Regions from separate parts of the Clostridium zhoujianii genome, predicted to be linked through region 2. Evidence: riboswitches for the same ligand, from Rfam matches in the RefSeq annotation. Region 2 holds a riboswitch; each other region holds the start of a gene.

Region 1 (7,424 bases), 100 kb from region 2:
GGGATACAGGTGTATGGGCTACAATGATATTTAGTGAAGTTTTAACATTAGTTGTTGCATTAACTCTGATGAAGAAATCATATATAGGATTAGGAGAGTTATTATAAGGAGTGATTTAATAGTGAAGGTATTGGTAATGGAAATTAGCATACGTGTTAGCTTTGTACATTCATTAAAGGAAAAGAGAATGATTGTAAGAAGTATCACTCAAAGACTTAAGAATAAATTTAATTTATCAGTTGGAGAAACCTCTGAGCAGGATAATCATAAGATTATAGGAATAGGAATAACAGGAGTTTGTGGAAGTGATGCTATAGCAGATTCCACAAAGGAAAAGATAATTGATTTTATTGAAAATAATTGTGATGGAGAGATTATAGATATTTTTGATGAGGTTTTGGATTACAATTAGGAGGGAATAATGGGGCTAAGGCAAGGTAGATTAGAAGATTTAGATTATATAGTTGCAATAAAAAATAAAGCTATAGAATTTTATAAAGATAGTGGGATTAATTGGACAGAAGACTATCCAAATAAAGAAGTATTTAAAAAAGATATAGAAAAATCTGAGCTATTTATCCTAGGTAAGGAAGATATTATAGGAATAGTAGTATTAAATGATGAAGAAGATATTAACTATAAAAAGGTTAAATGGGAAAAGCGAGAAAGAAACTTAGTAATACATAGACTTTTTATTAATCCTGAATATGCTAGAAAAGGTATGGGGAAAAAATTATTAGAGGAAGTTGAATTCTATGCTAGATCAAATAATATTATGTCAATTAAGTTAGATACTAATACAGGAAATAAGGGGGCTCAAAGCCTTTACAGAAGTATGGGATATAAGTTTATTGACGAAATTTGTCTTGAAGGTAAAGAGGGAAAGTTTTATGCTATACAAAAAATATTAGAATAATTTTGAAAAAGTATTGACAAATCCAATAGAAGGTAATATATTATTAAACAAGAAGCAATTGCTTAATAAAAAACAAAATAAAAGATTAATATCTTATCCAGAGTGGTGGAGGGACTGGCCCTATGAAACCCAGCAACCGATATGATGGTTCATTTACCAATTCATAATAACGGTGCTAATTCCTGCAGTGATTTTTTAGAATTGCTGGTAGATAAGAGAATAGATTAGATTAGTGATTTCATGCACTAGAGATTTATTCTCTAGTGCATTTATTTTTATTCAAAATTAGAAAAGACATTATTAAAACTAACAGAAGGAGGGGGACGTAAAATGATAGAAATCAAAGGTTTAAGTAAAAGTTTTGGGGGAACAGAAGTTTTAAAGGACATAGCAATAAGCATAAATGAAGGGGAAATTTACGGTATAATCGGACACAGTGGGGCTGGAAAGTCTACATTGTTAAGATGCATAAATGGATTAGAATCTTATGACGAGGGGCAATTAAAAGTCATGGGAAAGGAAGTCTCAGAGCTAGGGGCTAAAGAGCTTAGAGAATTCAGAAAAGATTTAGGTATGATATTCCAAAACTTTAATTTACTTAAAAGAAAGACAGTATATCAAAATGTTGCTCTTCCACTGGAAGTTTGGGGATATTCTAGAATAGAAATAGATAAAAAGGTGAAAGAACTTTTAAAGTTAGTTGGGTTAGAAGATAAAGTAAATAGCAAGCCGTCATCTCTAAGCGGGGGGCAAAAGCAAAGAGTGGCAATTGCTAGGGCTTTAGCATTAGAGCCAAAGGTACTTTTGTGTGATGAAGCTACATCAGCTTTAGATCCTAAGATAACAAAAGATATCTTAGCTTTAATATCTAAAATTAATAAAGAGTTAGGAATAACAGTAGTTATGGTAACTCACCAAATGGAAGTTATAAAAGATGTATGTGAAAAAGTTGCTTTAATTGATGGGGGCATAATTAAAGCAGAAGGAAGGGCTGAAGAGCTATTCCTAAAACCAGGAGCACCACTTAAGAAGTTCTTAGGGGAAGAGGAAGATACTACACTACCTGTTGATGGAATTAATATAAGAATATTCTTCCCTGCAGATTGTTCAGAGAATGCACTGATTACAAGAATGGCTAGAGAGGCAAATGTTGACTTCTCAATAGTTTGGGGGAAACTTGAGAAGTTCAGAGATAATGTTCTTGGAAGCTTAGTTATTAATGTAGAAGAAAAGGACAAGGATATAGTATTTAGTTATCTAGAAAGTAAAAATATAGAATGGGAGGTAATCTAGTATGTGGGAATTATTAGCACCAGCTATAAAAGAAACAATGATTATGGTTATACCATCAACAATATTTGCTGTAATAATAGGATTTATTTTAGCAATAATTCTTACAGTAACAGATGAAAATGGATTAAAACCAAATAAAGGAATTTATAAAGTCTTAGATTTTATAGTAAATACACTTAGAAGCTTTCCATTTCTAATCCTAATGGTTGCAATAATACCATTTACAAGATTAATAGTAGGTACATCAATAGGAGAAATAGCTACAATAGTACCACTTACAATAGCAGCTGCACCATTTGTAGCTAGGGTTATAGAATCTGCTTTAAAAGAAGTAGATCCAGGAGTTATAGAAGCAGCTAAATCATTTGGGGCATCAGATAGTCAAATAATATTTAAAGTAATGCTGAAAGAAGCAGTACCATCAATATTAGCAGGAATTATACTTACAATTATTAGTTTGATTGGATATTCAGCTATGGCAGGTACAATGGGGGGCGGGGGTCTAGGATCTCTAGCAATAAGATATGGATATCAAAGATTCCAAACAGATGTTATGGTTGCAACAGTTATAGTATTAATTATTATTGTTCAAGGACTACAAAGTTTAGGAAATTATTTTTATAAAAAACTATCAAAGTAAATAAAAGGGGGAATTTAAAATGAAAAAAACAAAATTATTAACAATAGCATTAGCAGGAGTATTAGCTTTAGGTTTAGTAGGGTGTGGTGGATCTAAAGATGACAAAACAATAAAAATTGGGGTATCAGCAGTGCCTCATGAAGAAATAGTAAAAGCAATTCAACCATTAGTTGAAGCAGAAGGATATACTTTAGATATTAAAGTATATGATGAGTATTTAATACAAGATACAGCAGTTAATGATGGAGAGTTAGATGCAAACTACTTCCAACATATTGCATTTTTAAATCAAGCTAATGAATCAAAAGGATATGATCTTGTAAATGCAGCAGAGATTCATATAGAACCAATGGCTTTATACTCTAAGTCTATAAAGAGTTTAGAAGATTTAAAAGATGGAGCTACAATAGCTATTCCAAATGATCCATCTAATGAAGCTAGAGCTTTACAATTACTTCAAAGTGCAGGATTAATTAAAGTTAAGGATGGAGATACAATAACTCCTATAGATATAACTGAAAACAAGAAGAATTTAAAGTTTAAAGAATTAGATGCAGCGCAACTTCCTAGAACATTAGAAGAGGTTGATGGAGCAGTTATAAATGGTAACTATGCATTACAAGCTGATTTAGATGCAACAAAAGATGGGATTTATGTTGAAGATAAGAATGATGAGAAGTTAAAGCAAGCAAGAAATATCTTAGCTGTTAAGAAAGAAAACTTAGATTCTGAAAAGACTAAGGTTCTTAAGAAGGCACTAACTTCAGACGAAGCTAAGAAGTTTATTGAAGAAAAATATCATGGTACTGTAATAGCGGTATTCTAATAAAACAATATAATAATTAATGAAACTTATATGGATTATTTCCTAGGAAATAATCCATATAAGTTTTTTTATTACTATATAAACCTATAAAAAGACAATATATTTGTTGTTTGATTAAAAGTTTTTATATAAATATTGGGAAAATCATATTGTTATGGTAAAATTAAGATTATATAGTGAAAGTTAGCAGAAGAGGAGAGGTAATATGAGATTAATACCTATAGAATGCGTTCGTGAAGAATCCTGTTTAGGAAAGACTATAAATGATAATAGTGGTAGAGTGTTATTAAAAGAGGGTACAAGATTAACTGAATCTATTATTAAGAAAATTCAACTTTTAGGTATAGAATCTATTTATATTGATGATGAGTATAGTAATGAAGAAATTAGTGAAGTTATAAGGCCAGAACTTAGAGAAAAGTCTATATCGGCAGTTAAGGAAACTTTTAAAAGTATTGATAGAATAGCAAAAGAGCAGGAAAAAGGGCCAAGATCTGCAATAGATAAACGAAACAAGGAGTATTTTGGTTCAATATACGGTGTTGCAGAGGAAATTTTAAATAATGTATTTGCAAATAATAATATGTTATTTGGATTAGTTGATATGAAGGGTATGGACAACTTTACTTATGGTCATTCAGTAAATGTTGCTGTAATTTCATTAATTATGGGAATAAGTTTAAAGATGCATAAAGATGACTTAACAGAGTTATGTTTAGGGGCATTATCTCATGATATTGGAAAGATATTTATACCAAAGGAGATAACAAGCAAGACAAGTAATCTTACTGAAGATGAAAGTAATCTATTTAAGGAACACACTGAAAAAGGTTATGAGTATTTAAAAGAAAATTTTAAATTTAAAACTAGGAGTATGCTAGTAGCATTACAACATCATGAGCAGGTTGATGGTAGGGGTTACCCCTATGGAATTACTGGAGAGAGTATTCATATATATTCAAAGATAGTATCAATTGCAAACTGCTTTGATTTACTTACTTCGAAAATAGGAAATAGAAAAGCTCTATCAGTTGCTGATGCATTAGAATACATAATGGCACAAGCTGGTAGAATCTTTGATTTCGAACTTGTAGAGTTATTTTCTAGAATAATTGTTATATATCCAGTTGGGACAGTTGTAGAACTAAGCAATGGTGATACAGCAATGGTACAAGGTACACCAGCTAACTACCCATTAAGACCTACAGTTAGGATTCTTAGAAGTGGTGATAGAAGTAGAAATGGGATGATTATTAATTTGTTAAATGAACTTTCATTAGTTATTAAAGAAGTTAAGTATATAGTGTAGGTAAAAGGTAAGTAGCATAAGTTATTCTATTTTTATTAAACTAAATGAAGCTTAAAGCTATTATTAATTCATTAAACTTAGTATTATAAGAAGTATATATATGATATGGTAGAATTAACTTAACAATATGTAAGAAGAGGTGGGGTTTATGAGACTTATTCCAATAGAATGTGTACGTGAATCTTCTTGCTTAGGAAGAACTATATATGATGATAATGGTAGAATATTGCTTAAAACAGGCACAAAGTTAACAAAAGCTGTTATTAAAAAGATTCAAGAGATGAAAATATATTCCATATATATAGTAGATGAATATAGCAAAGAAGAAGTAGAGGATGTTATACGACCAGAGCTAAGGCAGAAGTCCATAGCAGTAGTAAAGGAGACATTTAATAATATTGAGAGAATTGCTAAAGAAAAAGAACCAGGACCAAAGGCAGCTCTAATAAAAAAGAATAATGAATATTTTAGATCAATATATAGTGTTGCTGAAGAAATGATTAGTAATATTTTATCAAATAATAATATTCTAGTTAGTTTAGTAGACATAAAAAGTATGGATAACTATACATATCAGCATTCAGTAAATGTTGCTGTAATTTCATTAGTTATGGGTATAAGCTTAAAAATGCATAAGAGAGATTTATTAGAATTGTGTTTAGGGGCATTAACTCATGATATAGGTAAGGCTTTCATTCCAAAAGATATTACAACTAAGAATACTGACTTTACAATTGAAGAGAATAGCAAATATAAGGAACATACCCAAAAGGGATATGATTATCTAAGAAGTAATTTCTCTCTTAAGGCAGGAAGTAGGATGGCATCATTACAGCATCATGAGAGAATTGATGGATTAGGCTATCCAGAAGGGATAACTGGGGATAAGATCCATGAATATGCTAAGATAGTATCAATTGCAAATTGTTATGATGTACTTACTTCAGATTGTGCTTATAGAAGATCAATACCTGCAAGTGATGCCTTGGAATATATAATGGCACATGTAAACACATTATTTGATTTTGATTTAGTTAATCTATTCTCTAGGATAATAGTTACCTATCCAGCAGGGACTATTGTAAAACTTAGTAATGGGGATATTGCGTCAGTGCAAAGTACTCCACCTAATTTTCCTTTAAGGCCTACAGTTAAGATTATTAAAAGTATAGATAAAGGTAGAGAAGGACAAGTTATTGACCTACTAAATGAATTATCATTAGTAGTGATAAATGTAGAATATAATATATAGCATATTTAAATAGTAAAAGAACCTAGTAATTATGATATGCTCTCTTTATAGTAGACAGTTAAAATAATAAAACTGTTACTATAGAGGGGCAGTTCATTAAAGTGCTAGGTTCTTATTTTTTTATTTAATTTTAAATTAATACAGATATTTATCAACTTTATCAGAACAATACTTTATATTAAAAAAGTTTTCTATATATTTAAACAAAAAGGGCTTTTCACACGTCTTAATAGTATAGAGAGGAGTAGAGGAGAGATTAGCTTAAGGAGGAAGGGAAATTAGATGACAATTTTTAAAGATAAGAATAAATATTCTATATTAGAAGAATATGTAACATTAAATCAAGAAAAGTTATATAGATTAGCCTATATATATGTTAAGAATCAAGAAGATGCAATGGATATATTGCAAGAGAGTATATTAAAGGCATATAGGAATCTAGAAAAACTAAATGAGATAAAGACTTTAGAAAGGTGGATGAATAAAATCATTATTAATACTTCTCTAGATTTTATAAGGAAGAATTCTAAAATAACCTTAACTAATGATGAAGAATTAAAAAATATAGAAGAAGTAACAGATGGACATGAAGATGTTACTAATTCTGTGGATAACTTAGATACAGAATTAAAAACTGTGATTATTTTAAAATATTTCCATGGATATACAATAAATGAGATTGGAGAAATTTTAGGGTTGCCTATATCAACAGTGAAAAACAGAATACATAAGTCTTTGAATATTTTAAGGAAAGAGTTTAAGGGGGTATAAAGATGGATAAAGATATATTTGAAAAAGAAAAGTTAGAATATGAAAAAATGGAGATACCAGAGAATCTAGATTTTGCAGTTAGAAGCACATTAAAGAGAGCTAAATGGGAAAGAAATAAAATGAGAATTCTAAAGGGAATTGGTGGGTTTGCAGTAGCATGTATATTGTTTGTAGCAATTGTAAATCTATCACCAACAATTGCACAAGCTCTAAGTTCTATACCAGGATTAGATAAATTAGTAAGAATAGCTACTGCTGATTTCGAAGATAAAGGTTTAAGGAATGCTGCAGATAGTGGAATGGCAAAGGAAATTAATTATTATGAATCTAAAGATGGAGTAAACCTAAAAGTATTAACAGTAGCAGGAGACTATAAAAATTTATGGATTAACTATGAAATAAATGATATAAAAAAAT
Region 2 (7,424 bases):
ATTACATGTAGTTGAGCAAGGTCTTAAGTTTACATTTGTACCTTCACAAGATGATTATAAAAAAGCAGATGAAATGATTCAAAAATTTATTAACTTAATGCAATAAGAAAGATATAAAGGGAAGCCTAGTGCTTCTCTTTATACTTTTAATAAGTAAAGTTAGATAAATTATTATGTGGACATGTTTTTTTCGATATAATATATTATTGTTTGATTTAATATATAGAACTAGATTATAATATTTAGGTAAATAAACATATAGGATTCAATAAGGTGTTTACTTATGTATATTAATGGTTAATAATTAATTATGAAACTTATATGAGATAAATTAAATAAAGATGAGGTGTAGGACATGGAAGAAAAGGAAATAATGTCTTTCAGAGATGAAGATGGAAATAAAGTAGATTTTGAAGCAGTTGCAAGAATATTTTTAGAGAAACAAGAATATTTATTATTAGCACCATTAGATGAAGAAGAAAGTGAAGATATGTTTGCTTTTAGAGTTGATCATGTAGATGGTAAAGAAGAATATAATCTTGTTGAAGATGACAAAGAATTTATAGCCGTTCATAAAGAATATAAAAAGCTTATATATTAAGGAGTGAAAAAGATGAAGGTTGCAGAAGTAATAGAATTTTTAGAGGATAATGGATTATCAGAAATAGAAGAATTAAAAGCAACAGATAATTGTATAATAGTTAAATTTTATTATGATTTCGATAAGGAGGAATTATCTGCGGCTAGAGCTTATGCTAATGAAGAAAGTGACCTAGATGAAGATAGCGATGAGTGGTATAGAGATTGGTATTTATCATATCTTAATGACGTGGCAAAAGATACAGTAGAAGAAGTTATAGAAGAGCTAAGTGAAGAATTTGAAGTAGAAGGAAAGTTTAAAGCAGTAGAAATGGATGCTAACAATTCAGACTATATGAAGTTCGTTGCAATGATAGCTATGGATTCAGAAGATGTAGATTTAGAGGATATATTAAACGATTACTTATAGGGATTAATTTCTATTGCATTGTGATTTTTATGTGATATAATAAAGTCATAAGATTCCTGAGATGTGCGCCAAGCTTACTATATTCAACCTACATAACATAAACGGGATTTGCAACAGCTTCTAGGGATGTCGGGCTTCATTTACACATTGTGGCAGAAGATGGCTGAGATAGAATGAGCTTAACCCACCTGCGAGACGCAGGTCTGAATATATAAGCAAACGGCATGTTGGGAAACAAATTGTATTTAAATACCTCAATTTACATTGAGGTATTTTTTATTTATGCACTAAGTTTCTCGTATTTGTAAACTCGTTGCTTTCGTTCATATCTACGAGATAGATGATGCTGATACTTATATATATGCTTGTCCAAATCTTGGGATAAAGCTACCATAAACTTATTAGTAGGAGGAAGGAAAAGGAGTAAAAAATTAATAAGTCTTTTTCTTCTACGTATTTGTTTTGACAAATCTTTCATGTTCAATTTCATCACCTCATTTTACAAAATAAGTAAATTTTCTCACAAGACTATTATAACATCTCATAATAAAATGTAAAAATATTTCATAACACAAAAAGTGACAATATTTGGTAAAAATGATAAATTACTGTGTGATTAGAAAGGTGAATAACGAAATTTCACAGGGTAAATATACATAAACTAAGGAAAAAAGACGAATAATTTATTCTCTAGTATATATAAGTTAAAAAACAAAATAATATCTATAGGGATGTAAAGGTTGATAATATACCAAAATATATGTAAAATAAATTAAAGATATATAATGACTAATAAAGTAGTAAAATAGACTATAGATAAACAAAGGAGATATTACAATGGATGTAGATGCAATGAAAATAGAAGAAGTAGTAGAACATATAAATATGCTTTATAAAAAAAGCCAAGAAGAGGGCTTATCAGATAAAGAGAAAGAACTTCAACAAAAGTTAAGAAGAAGATATATAGATAATGTTAAGCGTAATTTCAGAGGTCAGTTAGAGGGTATTGAGTTAAAAAATAAGAAATAAAGGGTGATGGGATTTGTCAGTAACAGTTGATAAACTAATAAAGGATTTTGATCTTGAAGTCCTTATGGAAGGAAACCAAGGTGTAAGTATATCTGTTAATGATATTAATAGACCTGGATTACAGCTAGCAGGTTTTTATAATTATTTTACACCTGATCGTCTTCAGGTGATTGGTAAAGCAGAATGGAGCTTTTTAGATGATATGCAAAGTGAGCTTAGAAAAAAGAGGTTAAACAAGTATTTTACATTTGATATGAATTGCATAATTATTGCAAGAGATTTGGAACCTCATGAGGAGTTAATGAATGCTGCTAGGAAGAAAAAGGTTTGGGTTTTAAGAAGTAAGCTAGTAACAACTAAGCTTATAAGTAAAATTACAATGTATCTATCAGACAAGCTAGCACCAGAAACACGTTTGCATGGGGTCTTAGTAGACGTTTACGGTATTGGTATACTTATAACTGGTGAAAGTGGTATAGGTAAGAGTGAAACAGCTCTAGAGCTTATTAAGAGAGGTCATAGGCTAGTGACAGATGATGCTGTAGATATAAAGGAAATAGATGGAGAGCTTATAGGTTCTTCTCCTAATATAACAATAGGTATGTTAGAAGTAAGAGGAATAGGCATAATTGATGTTTCAGCATTATATGGACTAAGTTCAGTTGAACAGCAAAAAAATGTAACACTTGTAATGCATTTTGAGCATTGGAAGGATGATAATGATTATGATAGGTTAGGAATTAACTATGAATATATGAATATATTAGGAGTTGATGTTAGAAAATTAACGGTTCCAGTAAGACCTGGTCGTAATATAGCTGTTATAATTGAAGCAGCAGCAGTTAATTATAGACATTCATTAATGTCTAATGTATCAGCTGTAGATATTATAGAAGGAAGAATAAGTGCAGTAAGCGATAGATAAAGTGATTATTAGCTTCAGGTGGAGTTTTCTTAAAAGGATGATTACTTCATCGGAAGCATAGAAAAACCAATACCCTCAAGGGGCGCCAGTCCAGGCGGGTGGCAGTGATTAGCTCTCACTTGTAGAAGATGGGAGTATTAGCAATGGGTGCCAGGGGATAAAGTAATAGGATAAAATTAGATTTAACCATAACTAATCCCTTCTAATACTGATTTATTGTGAAAGAATGTATTAGAAGGGATTAGCATAGGATAAACTATTTATATACACTAAGGAGGCTATATTTATGAACAAAGAAGATTTTAATGCGTGGGATAAGTATGATGAAGAAGGAATAAAGAAGATTTTTGCTTTTAATGATGGATATAAGAAATTTATGTCTGATTGTAAAACTGAGAGGGAATGTGTAAAGGAAACAATTAGAATAGCTGAGGCTAAAGGATATAGAGATTTAGAGGAAGTTATTAAAAATGGTGAAAGTCTTAATGCTGGAGATAAGGTTTATGCTAACAATATGGATAAAGCTATTGCACTATTCCATATTGGAGAAAAGCCATTAGAAGAAGGGCTTAAGATATTAGGAGCACATATAGATTCACCTAGATTAGATTTAAAGCAAAATCCACTTTATGAAGACACTGATTTAGCTTTATTAGATACTCATTACTATGGTGGAATTAAAAAATATCAATGGGTTACACTTCCACTTGCTATTCATGGTGTAGTAGTTAAGAAGGATGGAACTAAGATTGATGTAGTAATTGGGGAAGATGATAATGATCCTGTAGTTGGAGTATCAGATCTTTTAGTTCACTTAGCACAAACACAACAAGAGAAAAAAGGTAATAAGGTTGTAGAAGGTGAAGATCTTAATGTACTTGTAGGAAGTATGCCTCTTAAAGGTGAAGAAAAGAATAGAGTTAAAGCTAACATACTTAGACTATTAAAAGAAAAGTATGATTTTGAAGAGGATGATTTCATATCAGCAGAGTTAGAAATTGTTCCAGCAGGAAAGGCTAGAGATTACGGAATAGATAGAAGTATGGTTATGGCATATGGACATGATGATAGAGTTTGTTCATATACATCACTTATGGCTTTATTAGATATAGAAAAGATAGATAAGACCTGTGTATGTCTGTTAGTTGATAAAGAAGAAATAGGTAGTGTTGGAGCTACTGGAATGGAATCTAAGTTCTTTGAGAATACTGTTGCAGAAGTTATGGACAGAGTAGGAGATTACTCAGAAATAAAATTAAGAAGAGCCCTTAAGAATTCAAAGATGTTATCATCAGATGTAAGTGCTGCTTTTGATCCAAACTATCCATCAGTTATGGAAAAGAAAAATTCAGCTTACTTTGGTAAGGGGATGGTATTTAATAAGTACACTGGTGCTAGAGGTAAGTCTGGCTGTAATGATGCTAATGCAGAATATATGGCAGAACTTAGAAGAATTATGGAAAAGCATGATGTTACATTCCAAACAGCTGAACTTGGGAAGGTAGATCAAGGAGGCGGTGGAACAATCGCTTATATCCTTGCACAATACAATATGGAAGTAATTGACTGTGGTGTAGCTCTTCATAATATGCATGCTCCATGGGAAATAGCTAGTAAGGTTGATATTTATGAAACTATGAGAGGATATTATGCATTCCTTTTAGAAGCATAGTATAAAAAGCAGACTAAATAAAGTGGTCTGCTTTTCTTTGTTGTAAAATATTCCTAGAAACTATTGACATAAAAATACAGAGATGTTATTGTTTATTCAGATAAAAAAATAAAAGTTCTTATCAAGAGTGGTGGAGGGACTGGCCCTATGAAACCCAGCAACCAATATTTTTGTTCATATACAAGGATATACGGTGCTAATTCCTGTAGCTGTAAAAGGCTAGTAGATGAGAGGGTAATTCATAGAGTATGTTTATTCGTGCACTAGAGATTTATTCTCTAGTGCACTATTTTTTTATCAAATAATATAAGGTGCTTTCATAAAAGAAAGGTAAAAGGGAATCAAGTTAAAATCTTGAGCAGCACCCACTACTGTATATCTGACGAAAGTCTATTATCCACTGTTATCATAATGGGAAGGAAGATAAGTAGAATGAAGATAAGCCAGGAAACCTGCCTTATATAAAAAATAAATCTTTGGGATGAAGATTAAGGAGGGGTCAAAATGACAAAAACAACTATTATTGGATATCCTAGAATAGGGGTACAAAGAGAACTGAAATTTGCAGTGGAGAAGTACTTTAAGGAAAGTATTTCTGAAAGGGAACTTCGAGAAATTGCAAAAAGATTAAGAGAAGAGTATTGGATTACTCAAAAAGAAAATGGAATAGATATCATACCATCAAATGATTTTTCCTTTTATGATAATTTCCTAGATACAGCTTTTCTTTTAAATGTAATACCTAAAAGGTATAAGAGATTAAAAGAAACTAAGCTTGAAACATATTTTGCTATGGCTAGGGGATATCAAAAGAATAATAGGGATGTTAAAGCATTGCCTATGAAGAAGTGGTTTAATACAAATTATCATTACATTGTCCCAGAACTAGAAGAAGATGCAGAGTTAAAGATAAATGATGATAAACCCTTTGAATTATTCAAAGAAGCTAATAAGTTAGGTATTAAAAGTAAACCAACAATAATTGGACCATTTACATTTATAAAATTAGTTAATATAAAAGGTGATAAGAATATATCTGACTGGAAAGAGAAGCTAGTAGAAGTCTATAAAAATATACTGTTTAAGTTTAATGAGATAGGTTTGGAATATTTACAAATAGATGAACCAATATTAGTTACAGATTTAACAGAGGATGATATTAAATTATTTAATGATATATACACAAATCTTTTAGAAAAAGAGCGAAATTATAAATTAATCTTACAAACTTACTTTGGAGATGTGAGAGATATTTATACAGATTTATTAAATCATAAGTTTGATGGAATTGCTTTAGATTTTGTAGAAGGATTCAAGAACATTGAATTAATTAAGAATCATGGTTTTCCAAAGGATAAACTATTAATTGCTGGTGTAGTAAATGGGAAAAATATATGGAGAAATAATTATGAACAAAGTATATCCTTAATAGAAGAACTTAGAGGATATATACCAGAAGAAAAATTAATCTTAGGAACATCATGCTCTTTACTTCATGTACCTTATACTATTAAAAAAGAAAACTTATTAGAAGAAGAGTATAAAGAAACATTAGCTTTTGCAGAGGAAAAACTAGAGGAACTTAATGAGTTAAGAGAGTTGATTAATGATAAAAACTATAAAGAAAATATAAAATTTATAAATAATCGAAATATAATTCAAAGAAAAAAATTTAATCATTTATGCTTTAATGAAAAGATTAGGGAGAGAATTACTTTACTAAAAGAAGAAGATTTTAGGAGGAATGAATCCTTTGAGGAAAGAAGAGAAAGACAAAAAAAAGAGCTTAAATTACCGATTCTTCCAACTACTACTATAGGCTCTTTCCCTCAAACTGAAGATGTAAAGAAAGCAAGAAAGGCCTTTAGAGGTGGGGAAATTACAGAAATAGAGTATGAAGATAAAATAAAAGAAAAAATTAAGGAAATAGTAGAATTCCAAGAGGAGATAAATATTGACGTCTTAGTACATGGTGAATATGAAAGAACAGATATGGTTGAATACTTTGGAAGGCTATTAGATGGATTTATATTTACCTCCAATGGATGGGTTCAATCATATGGAACAAGAGGTGTAAAGCCACCAATAATATTTGGAGATATACAAAGAAGTAGGGATCTGACAGTAAAGTGGAGTAATTATGCACAAGGGTTAACTGATAAACCAGTTAAGGGGATGCTAACAGGACCAATTACTATCTTAAATTGGTCGTTCCCAAGGGAAGATTTAGATTTGAAGAATATAGCATACCAGATTGGTGTGGCAATAGGTGATGAAGTATTAGCCCTGGAAGAAAGCGGAATAAAGATAATACAAATAGATGAGGCTGCATTAAGAGAAAAGCTACCAATAAGAATGAATGATTGGAATAAAGATTATTTAGATTGGGCTATACCAGCTTTTAGGCTAACTAATTCTAGAGTAAAAGCTTCTACATCAATTCATACACATATGTGCTATAGCGAATTTAGTGACATAGTAAAAGCCATAGAATATATGGATGTAGATGTTATTTCTATAGAAGCAGCTAGATCAACATTCTTATTATTAGACTTTTTAAGAGAGAGTGATTTCAAACTTGAAATAGGACCTGGAGTATATGATATACATTCACCAAGGATACCTAAAGAAGGGGAAATAGAGGAACTTATAAAAATAATTATTAACAAGTTAGATATTAACAAAGTATGGATTAATCCAGATTGCGGTCTTAAGACAAGAGGAATAGAAGAAACACAAGAAAGTTTAAGAAATATGGTTAATGTAACAAAAAGAATTAGAGAAGAGTT
Region 3 (7,424 bases), 2.6 Mb from region 2:
TAAGAGAGTGCATTTAATAGAGGAACCCCTTGCGGCAGCTATAGGTGCCGGATTAGATATAACAAAACCAGATGGTGTTATGGTTGTTGATATCGGAGGTGGTACATGCGATATTGCTGTTATATCATTAGGTGGTGTTGTGGTTAGGTCTTCTATTAAGGTTGCGGGAGATAAATTTGATGAGGCTATTATTAAATATGTAAGATCAAAGCATAAAATAATGATTGGTGAAAAGACAGCAGAGGATTTAAAGATAAGTGTTGGCTCAGCTTTTAAGGGAGCAAGAAGTTTAGACACAACTATGAAGGGAAGGAATTTAGTTACGGGTTTACCTGATGAAATTCCAATATCAACAGAGGATATTAGGGAAGCTATACTTGAACCTGTACTATCAATAGTTGAGAGTGTTAAGGCTGTACTAGAAAAAACGCCACCAGAGCTAGCGGCGGATATTATTGAAAAAGGTATCTTCATGACTGGTGGAGGTGCTCTTTTATATGGATTAGACAAGCTTATAGAATTTGAAACTGGAGTGAATGTAACTGTTGCAGAAGATTCTGTGGAATGTGTTGCAGAGGGAACAGGAAAGGTTCTAGCTTTCTTTGATAAGATTGATTCTAGCTTGAATTCACAAGATGTTATTTTAGTTGAATAGTATTTAATAAGAATAAAAGATTGAGGGGAAACTCTCAATCTTTTATTCTTATAATATTAAATTTTTTCCATTACTTAGATGATGTGCGTAAATAATACCTGTAGAAATTATTTTAGCCATCTCTAAAACTAGGGATAATCTTATAGAACGTGATGAAAAGAAGTCTGCATTATCACTAGAGTCTATTATGCCAATAATAGATGCGTTTCCCACATCGGGAAGAGATTTCCCAACACCTTTACCAGGGTGTATAGCATAATCTCTAGTGTGTATTTCACCAATAGATTTAATTTCTCCTAGACAAGCATCTACGCCTATAATACAAGCGTTAGGGTGTGTTTTCTTAATTTCATCTAAACGTTTATCTATGTTAAGGGCATGAATTGGTGCAGCAATAGTACCATATATAGGAAGAGGAAAAAAATTATCTTCTAATATTGTACCAACTAAGGGACCAAGACAGTCTCCTATACACTTATCTGTTCCTATACAGACAATAATTGTATCTTTATTTATAAAATCTTTTAGGCTTTCAGCAATTTCAAAGTAAGCAAGTGCTGATTTATAATGTATTTTTCTTTTAGTCAAATCTTACACCCCCTCACTAAATATATGAGGTTTAAGAGAGAAATATTATTTAAGTATAAAAAAAGAATTTTTGGCAATAAATCAAAAGGAAGGGAGTTTGATTTATTTGAAAAAATTATTAATTGTAGGAATTATGTTGATAGCGTTAATAGGAACGATATATACATTATTTATTTGGGAGCCAAAAGGAAGTCGGAATGAAGTTATTCAAAATACTATAAATGAGGTTCAGAGTAGGAGAAATAGTGATAATTCTGATATTGATGATTTATCAAGGAATAATGAAGTAGATGATGTTCCTACAATAAACAAATCTATATTTAAAATAGAAAAGAGCCTAATTGAAAAAAATATAAATAAAGATGATATGGTAATAGTAAATAATATTATTAAAAAGATGTCTACAGTTGATATAGGCAAGATAGAGGAAGTAATTCAGTATGAAGATGAAGAAGAAGGTGTAAGAGAAGCTTTTAAGGTGTTAAAAAAGAGGCTAACAACAGAGGATTATCAGGTTTTAGAGAATATATTAGGTCAATTTATTGATTTTTCTATTATTGGACAGGAGGCATAGAAAAAAGTGAATAGTACATTAAATAGAAGTAATTCTAACTAAATGAAAGAATATATAAAATAATCTCTTTAAATGGTGTATTTTGGAGGTTGAAATATAAAGCCGTTGAATATATACTAACTATTGTTGGTTCGAGTGTTTCGAAATGCTTGAACAAAAGTGAAAGAGTTAATATGGAGGAATTCCCGAGTGGCCAAAGGGGGCAGACTGTAAATCTGTTGCAAGTTGCTTCGAAGGTTCGAATCCTTCTTCCTCCACCATTTAATGGGCGCATAGCTCAGCTGGGAGAGCATCTGCCTTACAAGCAGAGGGTCACAGGTTCGAGCCCTGTTGTGCCCACCATTAAACTTTCACATAATATGCTGGCATGGCTCAACGGTAGAGCAGCTGACTTGTAATCAGCAGGTTGTAGGTTCGATTCCTATTGCCAGCTCCAATAAAATATGGAAGAATTCCCGAGTGGCCAAAGGGGGCAGACTGTAAATCTGTTGCAAGTTGCTTCGAAGGTTCGAATCCTTCTTCTTCCACCAGTTTAAATGGGCGCATAGCTCAGCTGGGAGAGCATCTGCCTTACAAGCAGAGGGTCACAGGTTCGAGCCCTGTTGTGCCCACCATTTAAACCTTTAATTAGCACATGCTGGCATGGCTCAACGGTAGAGCAGCTGACTTGTAATCAGCAGGTTGTAGGTTCGATTCCTATTGCCAGCTCCAATAAAATATGGAGGAATTCCCGAGTGGCCAAAGGGGGCAGACTGTAAATCTGTTGCAAGTTGCTTCGAAGGTTCGAATCCTTCTTCCTCCACCATTTAAAAGCAAGAATTATCTTGCTTTTTTTATTTCCACTAATAGTTGTAGATAATCAAAAAAATGTTGATAGTTTTTTGAAGACTGTGGATAAACTTAATAAATCTTAGTAAATTATACTATTGAGTTTGAAGAACTAATATGTTAGAATAATACCATAAAATTAATATGAAAACTCTTATCAAGAGAGGTGGAGGGAAAGGGCCCTATGAAACCCGGCAACCTGTGAGAATCGCAAGGTGCCAATTCCTGTGGATATAAATATCTACGAGATGAGAGAGATTGCTTAGTAAGTCTCTTCTTGTTGAAGAGTTTTTTTATTGTAAAAAAACCCGTTTGAAAGGAGAAAAGGAAAATGAAAAGATTATTTACATCAGAATCAGTTACAGAAGGGCATCCAGATAAAATATGTGACCAAATTTCAGATGCAGTTTTAGATGCTATTTTAGCACAGGATCCTAGTGCAAGAGTTGCTTGCGAAACATGTACTACAACAGGAATGGTTATGGTTATGGGTGAAATAACTACAAATTGTTATGTTGATATTCCTAAGGTAGTTAGAGAAACTGTTAGAGAAATAGGTTATGATAGAGCTAAATATGGTTTTGACTGTGACACATGCTCAGTTATGACAACAATAGATGAACAATCAGCTGATATAGCTATGGGAGTTGATGAGGCTCTTGAATCAAGAAAAGGTGATAAAGACGATGTTGAAGCAGTAGGTGCTGGAGATCAAGGTATGATGTTTGGTTTCGCTACCAATGAAACAGAAGAATTTATGCCACTACCAATAGCTATGGCTCATAGACTTTCTAGAAGATTAACAGAGGTTAGGAAGAATGGTACTTTAGATTACCTAAGGCCAGATGGTAAGACTCAAGTAACTGTAGAATATGAGGATAACAAGCCAAAGAGGATTGATGCTATAGTAATTTCAACTCAACATGGAGAAGAAGTAACTTTAGAACAAATAGAAAAGGATCTTATGGAATTTGTTATAAGAGCTGTAGTTCCAGCAGAATTACTTGACGAAAATACTAAATATTATATAAACCCAACAGGTAGATTTGTAGTAGGTGGTCCGCAAGGAGATTCAGGTTTAACAGGAAGAAAGATAATTGTTGATACTTACGGTGGAATGGGTAGACACGGTGGTGGAGCATTCTCAGGAAAAGATCCAACAAAAGTTGATAGATCAGCAGCTTATGCTGCTAGGTGGGTGGCTAAAAACCTAGTAGCAGCCGGAGTTGCAGATAAGTTAGAAATTCAATTAGCTTATGCAATTGGTGTTGCTAAGCCAGTATCAATTCAAATAGATACTTTTGGCACAGGTAAAGTGGATGAAGAAGTTTTAGTTGATATAGTAGAGAAGGTATTTGATTTAAGACCAGGTGCTATTATAAGAGATTTAGAGTTAAGGAGACCAATATATAAGCAAACTGCAGCTTATGGTCACTTTGGAAGAACAGATGTAACTCTTCCTTGGGAGCAATTAAATAAGGTGGAAGCTATTAAGGAATTATTATAATAAAAAAATCACTGATGTAAATCAGTGATTTTTTTATGGGAATTATTTATTAAAAACAAGCTTTCCGCCAACAAATACTTTACTAATTTCAATATTATCATTAAATAATACTAAATCAGCATCATAGCCTTCTTTAATTAATCCCTTACGATCTTCAACGTTACAATGCTTAGCACCGTTGTAAGAAGCCATTCTTACAATCTCATTTAAATTATAACTAGTGTTATTCTTAATATTATTAATAGCTCTATCAAGAGTTAGTACTGAACCAGCTAGAGTACCATCAAGTAATCTTGCAGCTCCGTTCTTAACAATTACATCTTGACCACCTAAAGAGTACTTACCATCAGGCATACCACATGCCTCCATAGCGTCACTTACTAATAAAACCTTATCAGTTCCTTTTTGCTTATATGCAGTTCTAAGAGCTGGATAAGCTATGTGAATACCATCTGATATAGTTTCAGTAGTTATATCTGTATCAAAGGTTGCACCAACGACTCCTGGAGCTCTATGAGTAAATGGAGTCATTGCATTATAAAGATGAGTAGTGTGACAGGCACCACATTTAATACCTTCAATAGCTTCTTCATAAGTAGCCTTAGTGTGTCCAATTGAAACAGAAACACCATTTTCTGAAAGATATTTGATTAGATCTTTAGCACCTTCAACTTCAGGAGCTAATGTAATAGATGTAACAGCATCTTCACAATCACCAACTATTTCTTTGTAGTTTTCAATTGATGGAGCTAAAACGAAGTTTGGATTTTGAGCACCAATTGCATTTGGGCTAATAAAAGGGCCTTCTAAGTGAGCACCTAAAACGTTAGCACCTTCAGTACCATCAGCTTTTAATTTTTTTATTACAGCCATAGATTTTCTTATATCTTCACCTGCAACTGTCATTGTTGTAGGGGTAAATGATGTTGTACCATGTTGAACTATAGTTTTTGCTATTGTATTAAGTGAGTCAATACTTCCATCCATAGTATCGCACCCACCAGCACCATGGATATGTACATCAATAAATCCTGGTGAAAGATATAGACCTTCAGCATCTATTATTTCAGTATCATTTACATTAGAAGGATTTATTTCTTTAATCTTTCCATCCTCTACTAATACTGAGCCTTTTTCTACTTTGTCTAAGTAAATAATATTACAATTTTTAATAAGCATTATAAACACCTCCAATGATTATTAGGAAATACTTTAACATCCTATGATATAATTATAATATATATAGTCAAGAATAAAAATAACTTTATAAGATATGGAGAGATAATATGGAGGTCTTAGAGGGCTTTGTAGAAGTGATTCTTTTTAGAAGTGAAGATACAGGGTATGTAGTATCAAAGATAAATGTAGATAATAAACCTGTAACAGCTGTTGGTACAGTGCCTTTTTTAAGAGAAGGACAGCATATTAAATTAACTGGCGAATGGAAAGTTCATAAGCAATTTGGACAACAATTCAGTATAGTTACATGTGAAGAAATAATGCCAACTACATTAGATGGAGTTGAGAAATACTTATCTTCTGGAATAATTAGAGGAATAGGTCCTGTTACAGCAAAAAAAATAATTGATCATTTTGGAGAAGAAACTATAGAGGTATTAGATAATAATATAGATAGATTGAAAGAAATAGAGGGAATTGGGGAAAAGAAATTTAATATTATATATGAGTCATATTTAGAGCAACATGATTTAAAAGATGTAATGATATATTTCCAAGGATTCGGAATAACTCATGGTCAGTGTTTGAAGATATATAAAAGATTTGGGCCTAATGCAAAGGAAATAGCACAAAAGGATCCCTATATATTATGTAGAGAGATAAAAGGCATAGGATTTAGTACAGCTGACAAAATTGCAGGACTTATAGGAATAAGTAAAGAATCGGACTCAAGAATAAAAAGTGGAATAGATTTTATTATAAATAGATTTTGTGCAGCAGGTAATACATATATGCCAAAGGATATGGTTATTAAGGAGACAAAGGAACTACTTATGGTAAAAGAAGAGTTGATTGAAGGAAATATATATAACTCATCTTTAGAAAAAAAGCTAATAGTTCAAAAAATAGGAGATATAGAGGGAGTATTTATTCCAATTTATTATTATAGCGAGCTTGGAATTACAGAAAAGATAGCGAAGCTTTCTATACAAAACTATCAAACTATAAATTCCGACATAGATTTTGAAATTGGTGTCTTTGAGAAGAAGCAGGAGATAAGGTTTGCTAAGTCACAAAAAGAGGCTATAATAGGTGCATTTACAGATGGTATAGAAATAATAACAGGTGGGCCTGGTACAGGTAAGACGACAATAATAAAATGTATTATAGATATATATGAAAACCAAGGTATGAAGGTTTTATTGGCAGCACCTACAGGTAGAGCAGCTAAGAGGATGACTGAATCTACAGGTAGAGAATCAAAAACAATACATAGATTACTTGATATAGGAGCTGGAGAAGAAGATGTACTGTTAGGTGGAGAGATAGATGAACCACTAGATGGAGATGTAGTCATTATAGATGAGGCATCAATGATAGATATCTTCCTAATGTATAATTTACTAAAGGCGATTAAAGTAGGAACGCGACTTATAATAGTTGGAGATGTAGATCAATTACCATCAGTTGGGTCAGGAAATGTATTAAAGGATTTTATAAATAGTGGTTTGATTAAAGTTGTAAGGCTTCAAGAGATATTTAGGCAAGGGGCAGAGAGTTTAATAATTACTAATGCTCATAGAATTAATAGCGGAGAAATGCCATATTTAAATCAAAAGAATAAGGACTTCTATTTTATTAAAGAGGAGAATATAGATAGTATATTGGCTATTGTACTAGATCTAGTTAACAGAAGGTTACCTAATTTTAATAATAAGTGGGATAGGAGACGGGATATCCAAGTGCTAAGTCCAATGAAAAAGGGGTTACTTGGAGTTCTTAACCTAAATGAAAGATTACAAGAAATTTTAAATCCTCCATCGAAAAGCAAAAAAGAAAAGAAACAGAAAAATCTCATTCTTAGAGAAGGGGATAAGGTTATGCAAACCAAAAATAATTATTCATTAAAATGGACTTCTATAACTGGAAGAGGAGATATAGAAGGAGAGGGTGTTTTTAATGGGGATATGGGATTTATTCATTCGATAGATGAAGGGGAAAGAAGTTTAACAGTAATATTTGATGATGAACGTAAGGTAAAGTATGATACAGAAAGTATGGATGAACTAGATTTAGCATATGCCATAACAATA

What was found. Region 2 has a riboswitch for S-adenosylmethionine ahead of metE (5-methyltetrahydropteroyltriglutamate--homocysteine S-methyltransferase). Riboswitches for the same ligand answer to the same signal wherever they lie in the genome.
Region 1: it holds a riboswitch for S-adenosylmethionine, as region 2 does, so the genes downstream of both, ACSYT2_RS00380 (methionine ABC transporter ATP-binding protein) here and metE (5-methyltetrahydropteroyltriglutamate--homocysteine S-methyltransferase) in region 2, are expected to answer to the same signal.
Region 3: it holds a riboswitch for S-adenosylmethionine, as region 2 does, so the genes downstream of both, metK (methionine adenosyltransferase) here and metE (5-methyltetrahydropteroyltriglutamate--homocysteine S-methyltransferase) in region 2, are expected to answer to the same signal.

Annotation. Positions count from the first base shown of each region.
Region 1 covers NZ_JBPUTF010000001.1:68,299-75,722, forward strand. Annotated here, with positions in the region: gene ACSYT2_RS00365 (MATE family efflux transporter) at 1-107, shown strand, start outside; gene ACSYT2_RS00370 (DUF503 domain-containing protein) at 137-412, shown strand; gene ACSYT2_RS00375 (GNAT family N-acetyltransferase) at 422-916, shown strand; SAM riboswitch class I at 1,007-1,134, shown strand; gene ACSYT2_RS00380 (methionine ABC transporter ATP-binding protein) at 1,247-2,209, shown strand; gene ACSYT2_RS00385 (methionine ABC transporter permease) at 2,211-2,849, shown strand; gene ACSYT2_RS00390 (MetQ/NlpA family ABC transporter substrate-binding protein) at 2,869-3,675, shown strand; gene ACSYT2_RS00395 (HD-GYP domain-containing protein) at 3,881-4,984, shown strand; gene ACSYT2_RS00400 (HD-GYP domain-containing protein) at 5,133-6,236, shown strand; gene ACSYT2_RS00405 (RNA polymerase sigma factor) at 6,519-7,007, shown strand; gene ACSYT2_RS00410 (DUF4179 domain-containing protein) at 7,010-7,424, shown strand, end outside.
Region 2 covers NZ_JBPUTF010000001.1:168,391-175,814, forward strand. Annotated here, with positions in the region: gene ACSYT2_RS00845 (FprA family A-type flavoprotein) at 1-106, shown strand, start outside; gene ACSYT2_RS00850 (DUF1292 domain-containing protein) at 356-601, shown strand; gene ACSYT2_RS00855 (hypothetical protein) at 614-1,009, shown strand; RNA gene ssrS (6S RNA) at 1,060-1,247, shown strand; gene ACSYT2_RS00865 (DUF896 domain-containing protein) at 1,847-2,038, shown strand; gene hprK (HPr(Ser) kinase/phosphatase) at 2,052-2,963, shown strand; gene ACSYT2_RS00875 (aminopeptidase) at 3,250-4,635, shown strand; SAM riboswitch class I at 4,751-4,868, shown strand; cobalamin riboswitch at 4,928-5,109, shown strand; gene metE (5-methyltetrahydropteroyltriglutamate--homocysteine S-methyltransferase) at 5,140-7,424, shown strand, end outside.
Region 3 covers NZ_JBPUTF010000001.1:2,760,651-2,768,074, reverse strand. Annotated here, with positions in the region: gene mreB (rod shape-determining protein MreB) at 1-655, shown strand, start outside; gene yyaC (spore protease YyaC) at 704-1,243, opposite strand; gene ACSYT2_RS13130 (hypothetical protein) at 1,350-1,817, shown strand; tRNA gene ACSYT2_RS13125 (tRNA-Tyr) at 1,993-2,077, shown strand; tRNA gene ACSYT2_RS13120 (tRNA-Val) at 2,084-2,159, shown strand; tRNA gene ACSYT2_RS13115 (tRNA-Thr) at 2,179-2,253, shown strand; tRNA gene ACSYT2_RS13110 (tRNA-Tyr) at 2,263-2,347, shown strand; tRNA gene ACSYT2_RS13105 (tRNA-Val) at 2,356-2,431, shown strand; tRNA gene ACSYT2_RS13100 (tRNA-Thr) at 2,454-2,528, shown strand; tRNA gene ACSYT2_RS13095 (tRNA-Tyr) at 2,538-2,622, shown strand; SAM riboswitch class I at 2,797-2,900, shown strand; gene metK (methionine adenosyltransferase) at 2,977-4,152, shown strand; gene nagA (N-acetylglucosamine-6-phosphate deacetylase) at 4,195-5,331, opposite strand; gene recD2 (SF1B family DNA helicase RecD2) at 5,439-7,424, shown strand, end outside.